3 regions of the Streptomyces sp. WG5 genome follow, and region 3 is predicted to be linked to each of the others. Evidence: riboswitches for the same ligand, from Rfam matches in the RefSeq annotation. Region 3 holds a riboswitch; each other region holds the start of a gene.
The links. A riboswitch is a leader RNA that binds a small molecule or an ion and turns the genes downstream of it on or off. The one in region 3 is predicted to bind cyclic di-AMP.

Region 1: linked by a shared signal. The riboswitch ahead of ACP4IX_RS21110 (C40 family peptidase) and the one ahead of ACP4IX_RS32145 (M23 family metallopeptidase) in region 3 are both predicted to bind cyclic di-AMP.
Region 2: linked by a shared signal. The riboswitch ahead of ACP4IX_RS31400 (M23 family metallopeptidase) and the one ahead of ACP4IX_RS32145 (M23 family metallopeptidase) in region 3 are both predicted to bind cyclic di-AMP.

What each region holds. Positions count from the first base shown of each region.
Region 1 is NZ_JBNGGC010000019.1:2,177-5,424, forward strand. Features, by position in the region: gene ACP4IX_RS21100 (ABC transporter permease) at 1-914, shown strand, start outside; gene ACP4IX_RS21105 (hypothetical protein) at 924-1,094, shown strand; cyclic di-AMP (ydaO/yuaA leader) riboswitch at 1,466-1,610, shown strand; gene ACP4IX_RS21110 (C40 family peptidase) at 1,614-2,087, shown strand; gene ACP4IX_RS21115 (ATP-binding protein) at 2,313-2,804, opposite strand; gene ACP4IX_RS21120 (helix-turn-helix domain-containing protein) at 3,018-3,248, shown strand, end outside.
Region 2 is NZ_JBNGGC010000040.1:49,137-52,384, reverse strand. Features, by position in the region: gene ACP4IX_RS31405 (aldo/keto reductase) at 1-73, opposite strand, end outside; gene ACP4IX_RS31400 (M23 family metallopeptidase) at 316-1,353, opposite strand; cyclic di-AMP (ydaO/yuaA leader) riboswitch at 1,365-1,522, opposite strand; gene ACP4IX_RS31395 (PP2C family protein-serine/threonine phosphatase) at 1,766-2,956, opposite strand; tRNA gene ACP4IX_RS31390 (tRNA-Met) at 3,158-3,231, opposite strand.
Region 3 is NZ_JBNGGC010000043.1:4,156-7,403, forward strand. Features, by position in the region: gene ACP4IX_RS32130 (helix-turn-helix domain-containing protein) at 1-148, shown strand, start outside; gene ACP4IX_RS32135 (DUF6126 family protein) at 145-261, shown strand; gene ACP4IX_RS32140 (tyrosine-protein phosphatase) at 278-1,075, opposite strand; cyclic di-AMP (ydaO/yuaA leader) riboswitch at 1,499-1,656, shown strand; gene ACP4IX_RS32145 (M23 family metallopeptidase) at 1,661-2,626, shown strand; gene ACP4IX_RS32150 (SGNH/GDSL hydrolase family protein) at 2,831-3,248, shown strand, end outside.

The sequences.
Region 1 (3,248 bases), on a different contig from region 3:
TCGCCTGGCCGGCCGCCCGTACGTCCGCCCGCGATCTGCCGCTCGGCGTGGCGGGACCGCCCGCCGCGATCACCCAGGTGGAACAGCGGCTCGCCCAGCGCGAGGGCGCCTTCGAGATCCACCGCTACGCCGACGAGGCCGCGGCCCGCGACGCCGTCGAGGACCGGACCGTGTACGGCGCGGTGGTCGCCGGCGACCGGGGCACGAAGCTGCTCACGGCGTCCGCGGCCGGCCCGTCCGTGGCCCAGCTGCTGCGACAGGCGGTGACCGGGCAGGCCTCCGCCACGGGGACCCCGGTCCAGGTGGTCGATGTGGTGCCCGCTCCCGAGGCGGATCCGCGCGGCGCGGCCCTGGGCGCGAGCGTACTGCCACTCGCACTGGCCGGGATCGCGACCGGCGCCGTGGTGACCTTGCTGGGGTGGCGCGGCGTGCGAGCGGCCGTCGCGGTGGCCGGCGCCGCCGCGTCGACAGGCGTGGCCGCGGCGGTGGTCGCGCACAGCTGGCTCGGGGTGGTCACCGGTGACTGGTGGGCCGTGGCCGGCGCGTTCGGGCTGTCGACCCTGGCCGCCGGCGCGGGCGTCGCCGGGCTCGGGGCGCTGCTCGGGCGCGCGGGTATCGGGCTGGGCGCGGCCGTGATCATGCTGCTGGGCAACCCCTTCTCCGGCGCGTCCTCGGCGCCGGAGATGCTGCCCCGGCCGGCCGGCGCGATCGGCCAGTGGCTGCCGCCGGGCGCGGGCGGCTCGCTCCTGCGCTCGGTGTCCTTCTTCGAGGGCGCCGCGGCCACCGGCCCCGCGCTCACGCTCACGTGGTGGTCCCTGCTGGGCCTGGGCGCGGTCCTGCTCGGCGGCGTACTGCGACAGCGCGCACCCGGCGCCTCACCGGCACCCGACCGGACCCCGGCCCCGGCCGCCTGAGCCCCGGCCGTGAGCGACCGGACCGCGGACCCCGCCACGGTACGGGCCCCCGGACCGGCCGCCGTGCGCACCGGTGCGCCGGGGCCGGAGTGCGCCGGCATCCTGGTGCGGGCGCTGCGCGTGCTGGACGGTGAACGGCGGACGGCGCGCGTCAGCCGTCGGCCGCGTTCCGGCAGTTGACGCGCCGGGGGCCGAAACGGACCAAACGGCGTACCCCCTTTCGGCGTAGGAACACCCTCGATTTCCGACCGGCCGAAGTTGCGCAACCCCTGCTGCCCACACGGCGGAACGAGCCGCTGCGCCGCTGGTCCCGGGCTCGCCACCACACCGGGGGGTGACTCGAACGCGGAGGCGTCCACCCGCACGGGTGAGTGGCGTGTAACAACACAAAGGGCACGTTCCGTTGGGATTCTCCCCCTGGGCGAGACAAGATCCGTGACTGACGACAAGCCCTCGCCGCAGCGGCGGGGCGGTCCGGGCGGACGCCGAGTCCTGCCGCCGCCCGGACGACCGGTCGACAGGAGTGGATCGGCAGGAGTGGAGGACCCGAGCACGACGGGTCGCCGGAACGGTCATCTCCGCGAGAGAGGTGCCGGGCCGAGCAGCCCTTGGGGTGAAGCCGCACTCGTGCGGCCGGGCAACTTCGCCAGCCCGAATCCGACAGGTCATCCTTCACAGGCGGCTGACGAAGGGTTGCGCATGTCTGCGCTCAATCGTGTCCCGTCGCTGATGGCCCGTGCCGGTACGGCCTCGGCCCTCACCCTCGCCGCGATCGGCGGATCCGTCGTGGTCCCCGGTGCCGCCTCCGAGGCGGCCGCGGCGACCTATGCGGCGAAGGCCCTCAAGATCGCGGCCTCCAAGAAGGGTTCACCGTACAAATGGGGCGCCGTCGGACCACGCAGGTTCGACTGCTCCGGACTGACCCTGTATTCGTTCAAGAAGGCCGGCAAGAAGCTGCCGCGCACCGCGGCTCAGCAGTACAACAAGACCCGTCATATTTCCGCCAAGAACCGCAAGGTCGGCGACCTCGTCTTCTTCCACTCGGGCAGCAGCGTCTACCACGTCGGCATCTACGCCGGGAAGGGCAGGATCTGGCACGCCCCGAAGACCGGGGACGTGGTGCGTCTGCAGAAGATCTGGACCGGCAGCGTCTGGTACGGCCGGGTCAATTGACATCCGTTCCTCACCCGGAAGGGCAGGTGCTCCTGTCACCCTCGGCGGGTCCCCGCTCGGGCCGGCCCACGGCCTCGGCGGGTCCCCGCCTCAACGGACCGGGACCTCGACGGGGCGGTCGGCGTCCCCCGCACTCCCCGCGCTCCCGCACGTGCACGTGCGGTGGTTCGGGACCGTCCTCGACGCCGCACGCGGAACGGACGCGCGGCGAGCGCTGTCGGCGCCTCACCGTTCGGGCTCCTGCCGTCCCGCGACCCGCCCCACGGCCGTGGCCGGCTCGGGCGGCACCGGACTGCTCGGCGGCGTCCAGGGCAGTTCGATGAAGACGGTCTTGCCGCCCTCGCGCGTGCGCTGCACCCTCAGCTTGCCGCCGCACTCCGCCGTCAGCCAGCGGATGATCACCATGCCGCGGCCGTTGTCCTGCTGCACGGCGGCGGGCAGACGCTTGGGATACCCCGGATGGCTGTCGGTGACGCCGATGTGCAGTCGCTCGTCGCGGTCGAGCACGAGGTCCACCGTGAAGGTGGGTGACTGTCCGAGCGTGTGCTGGACCGCGTTGGTCGTCAGCTCGGAGACGATGAGCCGGACGGTTTCGGACACATCGGTGTCCGCCGGCAGGCCCCACTCCGCCAGCGTGCCGACCACATAGGTACGCGCGGCGGCCACCGAGGCGGGATCGCTCGGCAGAGTGACGGATGCTTCCAGATGGTCTGCCATGGCGACTCGTCCCTTTCCCACGGGACCGCAGCCGGACACGGAGCGGATGGTTCGAGTACGGTCCCGGACTGGTGCTTCGCCGCCAGACTGCCACCACCAGGCCCGGAAGGGCGGCGATCCCCCAAGATCTGCATATATCTGTCGCTCGATGCGGTGAACTCTGCGACGGCAGAGCGTATTCGGGCGGCTCATAAGGAGTAGAGGAGTGGCCCCATGCAGCACGGCCCCGTGGTGCGCCGCCGGAAGCTGGGCGCGGAACTGCGCGCCCAGCGCACGTCGGCGGGTATCACCAGCGGCGAGGCGGCCCGGCTGGTGGGCTGGCACCAGTCGAAGGTCAGCCGGATCGAGACCGGGACGAGCGGGGCGAAACCGGCCGACGTGCGGTTACTGCTGGACGCCTACGGCGTGGCCGACGACCAGCTGCGGGAGCTGCTGGTGATGCTG
Region 2 (3,248 bases), on a different contig from region 3:
CGAGGACGTTGCCGCCGAGGGCGAGGGGGAAGACCTCGAGGTCGGAGGAGCCGAGCTTGCGCAGAGAAGTCATGTCCTGCGTCAACGAACACACCGGACGATGTGATTCCGGCAGCGGCGCAAAGATCCCGCAAACCGGCAGCCCTGACGTCGGGGGGTTGCCGTCAGGACCGCCGGCGATCAGCGGGGATCAGATGGACGGGGCAGCGCGAGGCACGAGCCCGGCCCTCAGGGGCGAGAGGCCGGTGCTCAGGGGCGCGAGCCCGGCCCTCAGCGGCGAGAGGCCGGTGCTCGTCAGCGGCGCGAGGCCGGTGCTCAGGGGTTGAGGCCCTTGTTCTGCAGCCACGCCATCGGGTCGATACCGGCGCCGTCGGCCGTGTGGACCTCCATGTGGAGGTGGGCGCCGGTGACGTTGCCGGTGGCTCCGACGCGGCCGATGATGTCGCCGGTGGCGACCTTCTGGCCGACGCTGACGCTGATGGAGGACTGGTGGGCGTACCAGATCTCGGTTCCGTCCTCGAGGGTCAGCACGGTCTTGTAGCCGTAGGACCCGTCGTAGCCGGCCGACGTGATGGTGCCGCTGTGGACCGCCTTGAGCAGCGTGCCCGTGGGGGCGGCGAAGTCCAGGCCGGTGTGGTAACCGGAGGACCAGTAGACGCCGGCCTGACCGAAGCTCGAGGAGATCGTGTAGGACGAGGTCGGCAGGGTGTACTGCTTGGCCAGCTTCGCGAGCCGTTCGGCCTCGGCCTTCTTCGCGGCTTCCGCCTCCGCCTTCTTCTTGGCGGCGGCGGCCTTGGCCTGGGCCTCCTTCTCCGCCTTGGCGGCGGCTTCCGCGGCCTTCTTCTCGGCCGCGGCGACGGCTTCGGCGGCGGCCTTGCTCTCCACCTGGGCCTGCTGCTGCTCGGCCTGCGCCATGATCCGGGCCCGCAGCGTCTCACCGGCGTCGGCGGTGCTCTCGCTGCCGGTGTCGGTGCCGGCCGCGACGCCGATGCCACTGAGCGGGGTGGCGGAGCCCTCGGGTTCCGGCTCCTCGTCGTCGGAGATGAGCGAGCCGACGTTCGGCAGGTCCGGCATGGAGATCGACACCGGCGGCTTGCCGGTCTGCGCGCTGGCCATGCCACCCGCGCCGACGGCCGCTATGACACCGACGCCGAGGACGGTGGAGCTGCGGGCGAGTCCGCCGCGCTGCTTGGCGACGCGGTGCCGGCCGCGTACGGGACGGATGGATTCCGCGGTGGGATTCCACTCCTCCCAGGGACCCTCTTCGGCGCGGTAGCCGTCGTAGCCGAAGGTGTCGGCGTCGTGCTGGTTCGGCACGAACGGGGCCTCGGGGGCAGGCCGGTTGGACGCCACGTGGGCGTACTCCTTTCCTTCCTTCTCGCCTACCGGGTTAGCTGACGGGTTCGGAGCAGGAAGGTCTCCTACGCGCGTATATCCGCCGTGTCTCCACGGCGTCGTACGCCCGATTCACCCCAATGTGGTGGTTCCCCGGTTCCCTTGCGGGATTCGGCGCGTGCGCACGGAGCCGCCTTCTGTGACGGCTGGGACGACCGCGCTGCGTTATCGAACGTTAATAGACGCGAGGCTCGGATTCCAAGCGGTTCCTCTTGATCATTAACGATTCCGGCCGGGACGTACGCCTCATGGAGGGCCAAAGCCGGGCGAGTTGACCCCCTCTCAGTATTCCCCCTCGCGTCACAACTTTCTGATGGTGTGTCAGTTGTTATGCGGAGGGCGGTCGGCCGGTCACGTCCCGTGACATCGGTCAGGGCCGTCGTACGGCGAGCAGTGCCATGTCGTCGGCCATGCCGCCCCCGGAGTGCCGGCGCACGTCGTCGGCGAGGGTGCCGAGCAGCTCCGACGGATGCCGGAAGACGCGGCCGGCCAGCCGCGCCTGCGGGTCGTAGAACTCGCCCTGGGCGTCCCGGGCTTCCGAGACTCCGTCCGTGTACAGCAGCAGTGTGGCCCCACCGGGGAAGTCGGCCTCCTCCGCACGGTCGGGCCACACGCCGAGCTCGCCCATGCCGAGCGGCAGCGCCGACTCCCGGGCGGGCAGCGGGCGCAGGGTGCCGTCGGCGTACAGCAGCAGGGGCGGCGGGTGGCCTCGGTTGACGATGCGGACGACCCCGTCGCCGTGGGGGAGTTCGGCGAGCACGGCGGTGGTGAATCCCTCGAAGGCGTCCAGGCCGTCCCGCCGGGAACCCTCGCGGGCCAGCGCCCGCTCCAGCCGCTGCGCCACCGCCTCCAGCGTCGCCTCCTGTTCGGCGGCCTCCCGGAAGGCGCCGATCACGACGGCGACGGCGCCCACCGCGCCCATGCCCTTGCCGCGCACGTCCCCGACGATGAGCCGGATGCCGCGCGCGCTGTCCTGTACGGCGTAGAGGTCGCCGCCGATGAAGGCGTCGGCCTGCGCGGCCTCGTAGCAGGCGGCGATCTCGAAGCCGCCGATCCGCTCGGCGGGCTCGGGCAGCACGGCGCGCTGGGCGGCCTCGGCGATCTCGCGCACGGAGACGAGGCGCTCGCCGGTGCGGCGGACGAAGCCGTTCACGAGGACGGCGAGCACGGCGACCGTCGCGATGGTGATCAGCTCGGTGAGGGAGTCGACGTAGTGGATGACGCCCTTGCTCAGCTGCAGCCCGACGACGGCGGCGACCACGGCGGCACCGGTGAGCGCCGTGCCGCGCCGGGAGTAGATCGGGGCGGCGACCAGGGGCGCGGCCGTGTAGAGGGGGCCTGCGGTGAAGTACCTCGGGGTGAAGAGGTCGTACAGGATGGCGACGACGATCAGCAGTACGGGCAGCAGGCGTACGACGGCCCGCCCGTACGAGGTCCGCCACGCCCGCGGCGGGCCTGCGCCCGGCCGGGGTGGCTCCGGGACGTCTCCGACGCCGGGGTCGGGCACGGGGTCGCCGGGGAGTCGGCCGCCGGCTCTGGCGTACGTCCCCTCGTCGTCCACGTCACCTGGCCGCACCACTGGCCTCCCGCCACCCCGCACGTCTGCGCCGCTTGCCGTCCCTTCGTCCAGGTTTCCCGGAGCGGGGGTGGGGGGCGAGCGGTGAGGGCCGACCGGGTGACGGAGCGGGTGCGTGTGTCGCGAACGCGAACGCGAACGCACCGAAGGCCGGAATCCTCAAGGATTCCGGCCTTCGGTCTTCAGTAGCGGGGACAGGATTTGAACCTGCGACCTCTGGGTTATGAGCCCAGCGAGCTACCGAGCTGCTCCACCCCGCGTCGTTGTGTCTTTACTG
Region 3 (3,248 bases):
CTCGCTGACCCCGCACCGGATCGCCGCCCAGGACGCCGACGGGGTCGAACTGCTCTTCGTCCACACCCTGCTGCAGAGCCCGGCGGCGGCGCTGTGCCTGGGACCGGCCACCACCGCGGTCCACCCGACCCTTGGAGAGATGCCATGAATCTGCAGGAGAAGTTCCCGCGCGCCCTGTGGGTGCGGCTCTTCATCTACCTCATCGTGGGGCACGTCTTCGCGGCCTTCATCTACCTGCTCTTCGAGGTGGGAGCCAAGTAGCGGGTGAGCGGATGCCTCAGTCCAGCATCCGCTCGCGCAGTCGCTCCCGGGTCTCCGGGGTGATCCGCAGGCCCTTCTCCAGGTACGCGTCGACGCCGCCCCAGGTCTCCTCGACGGTCTCGAAGGCCGCCGCCAGATACTCGGCACGCGCGTCGAACAGGGGGCTGAGCAGCTCCATGACCTCGGGGGAGTAGGCCGAGGTGGCGGAGCTGCTGCGGCGTACCCGGTAGCGGCGGTGCGTGGCGTTGGACTTCAGGTAGTCGTCGACGACGGCCTCGCGCTCGACGCCCAGGGCGAGCAGGGTGACGGCGATCGACAGGCCCGCGCGGTCCTTGCCGGCCGCGCAGTGCATCAGGGCGGGGACGCTGTCCTCGGCGAGCGCGTGCAGCACCCGGGAGTGCTCCGCCGTGCGCTCCTTGATGATCATGCGGTAGGAGTCGATCATCCGGTTGGCGCCCTTGCCGTCCGCCAGGATCTCGCGCAGCTGGTCGAGGTCCCCGTCGCGGACCATCTTCCAGAACTCGGCGCCGTCGGCCGGATCACTCAGCGGCAGGTTCACATTGCGCACGCCCGGAAGCTCGACGTCCGGGCCTTCGAGTTTCTGGTCGGCCGCGTTGCGGAAGTCGAAGACGGTGTGCAGGCCCAGCGAGGCGAGGAACGCGGCGTCCTCACCGGTGGCGTGCGCCAGGTGACCGCTGCGGAACAGCACCCCCTGCCGCACGCGCCGCCCGTCCACGGTCGGCAGTCCGCCCACGTCACGGAAGTTGCGCACACCGGCCAGCTCGGGTTCGGTCGACGGGACCTGCTGCGTCACGGGGACTCCTCCCACTCCGCCCCGTCGACGCTGCTCGCCGACGGGCACCACTCGACGATACGGCACGGTCCTGGAGCCTCGGCGTTTCGGCCGTCCGACTACGCCATTTCTAAGCCTTCTGTCCGAATTGGCGCTTTCATTCCAACTAGCGCTGAAATGAAAGAGGATGGCGAGGCGCCGCGTGAGCAGCGTCATATCCGTGACCGTGCGTTGCTCGTCATGCTCACGTAATCAGGCGGGTTTTCAAGGCTGTTCACGTGAAGCGGCGCTGTGCGAATCGACGGAGGGTGACCGGTGATTCCCGTAAAGGATCAATCGGAACACCTGCCGATGGAACCCCACGCTTGTCCCTGCGCGTCCTGGTCCCTTACGTTCACCACCGATCCGGACGGACGCCTAATCCTGCCGCCGACCGGAGCCCGCACCCACCCACCACCCGTACACGGCAGGAGCGGGGGACCCACAGGTACGACTGCCTGTTCCGGTTCCCGGAACGGCTTGGGGTAAAGCCGCGTCTCGGCGCGGCCGGGCATCTCCAGCCCGCACCCGACAGCTCACCTCGCAGGCGCCGGAGAGGAATTCGTCATGCCCGCGAAGGGTAAGCACCGCCGCACCAGGGCCATGCGCCTGACCCGCACCATCGCCGTCGCCGGAACCGGGGGCGCCGCGCTCGCGCTCCCGCTGATGGGCGCCGCCGCAGCCCACGCCGCTCCCGCGCAGTCCGTTTCCGGACAGGCCGTGCAGTCCGTCCCGACGACGGCGAAGAAGGCCGCCGGAGGCAGCGCCGAGAAGAACGCGGACGCGCGGACGTACACGGTGAAGAGTGGTGACTCCCTCTCGCGGATCGCCGACGAGCAGGACGTCGACGGCGGCTGGAAGAAGCTGTACTCGGACAACCGCGAGGCCGTCGGTTCGGACCCCTCGCTGATCCACCCCGGCCTGAAGCTCTCGATCGGCGGGCAGGCCGCCACGGCGTCGGCCCCGTCGTCCTCCGCCGAGTCGGAGAAGCCGGCGGCCGAGAAGCCCGCCGCGCCGCAGAAGTCGCCGGCAGGGACGTCCGAGTCGTCCGAGAAGTCGTCGGACGCCGCGCAGACCTCCTCCTCGGACTCCTCGGACACGAGCGGCCAGTCCGCCGGCGCCACCAGCGGCTTCACCTCGCCCGTCCCCGGCGGCAGCGTCGGCACCCCGTACCACCAGACCGGCAGCATGTGGTCCAGCGGCTACCACACCGGCACGGACTTCGTCGTCCCGACCGGCACCTCGCTCAAGGCCGTCGGTGCGGGCACCGTCGTCTCCGCCGGCTGGGGCGGAGCGTACGGCAACCAGGTCGTCATCCAGCTCGCCGACGGCCACTACGCCCAGTACGCCCACCTGTCCTCGCTCTCCGTCTCCGCCGGTCAGTCCGTGACGGCGGGTCAGCAGGTCGGTCTCTCGGGTGCCACCGGCAACGTGACCGGCCCGCACCTGCACTTCGAGATCCGCACCACGCCGGACTACGGCTCGGACGTGGACCCGATCGCGTACCTGCGCTCGCACGGCGTCTCCCTCTGACGACGGTTCCGGGCACAGCCCCCGCGCGACCGAAGGCCGGACCCCGATCCCCGGGTCCGGCCTTCGGTGTATTCCTGAATTGGTGAACACTTTAGGAGTGGTCTTTCTCACCGCCCGTCAACCCTTTCTACGGTCGCGTAGGTCACATTCCGAGGTGAATCATGGGCCGACGTGGCAGACGATTCGAAGAGTGACAGCAGAGAAGTGATCGGGTCGTACGTGGCGGTGGGGGACAGCTTCACCGAGGGCGTCGGCGACCCCGGACCCGACGGGGCGTTCGTCGGCTGGGCCGACCGGTTCGCCGTACTGCTCGCCGACCGACGCCCCGAGGGCGACTTCAGGTACACCAACCTCGCCGTGCGCGGCAGGCTGCTCGACCAGATCGTGGCGGAACAGGTCCCGCGCGTCGCCGAACTCGCGCCGGACCTGGTCTCCTTCGCGGCGGGCGGCAACGACATCATCCGGCCCGGCACCGATCCCGACGAGGTGGCGGAGCGGTTCGAGCGGGCGGTGGCCGCACTGACCGCCGTGGCCGGCACCGTCCTCGTGACGACCGGCTTCGACACCCGCGGGGTGCCCGTCCTCAAGCATCTGCGCGGCAAGATCGCCACGTACAACGGAC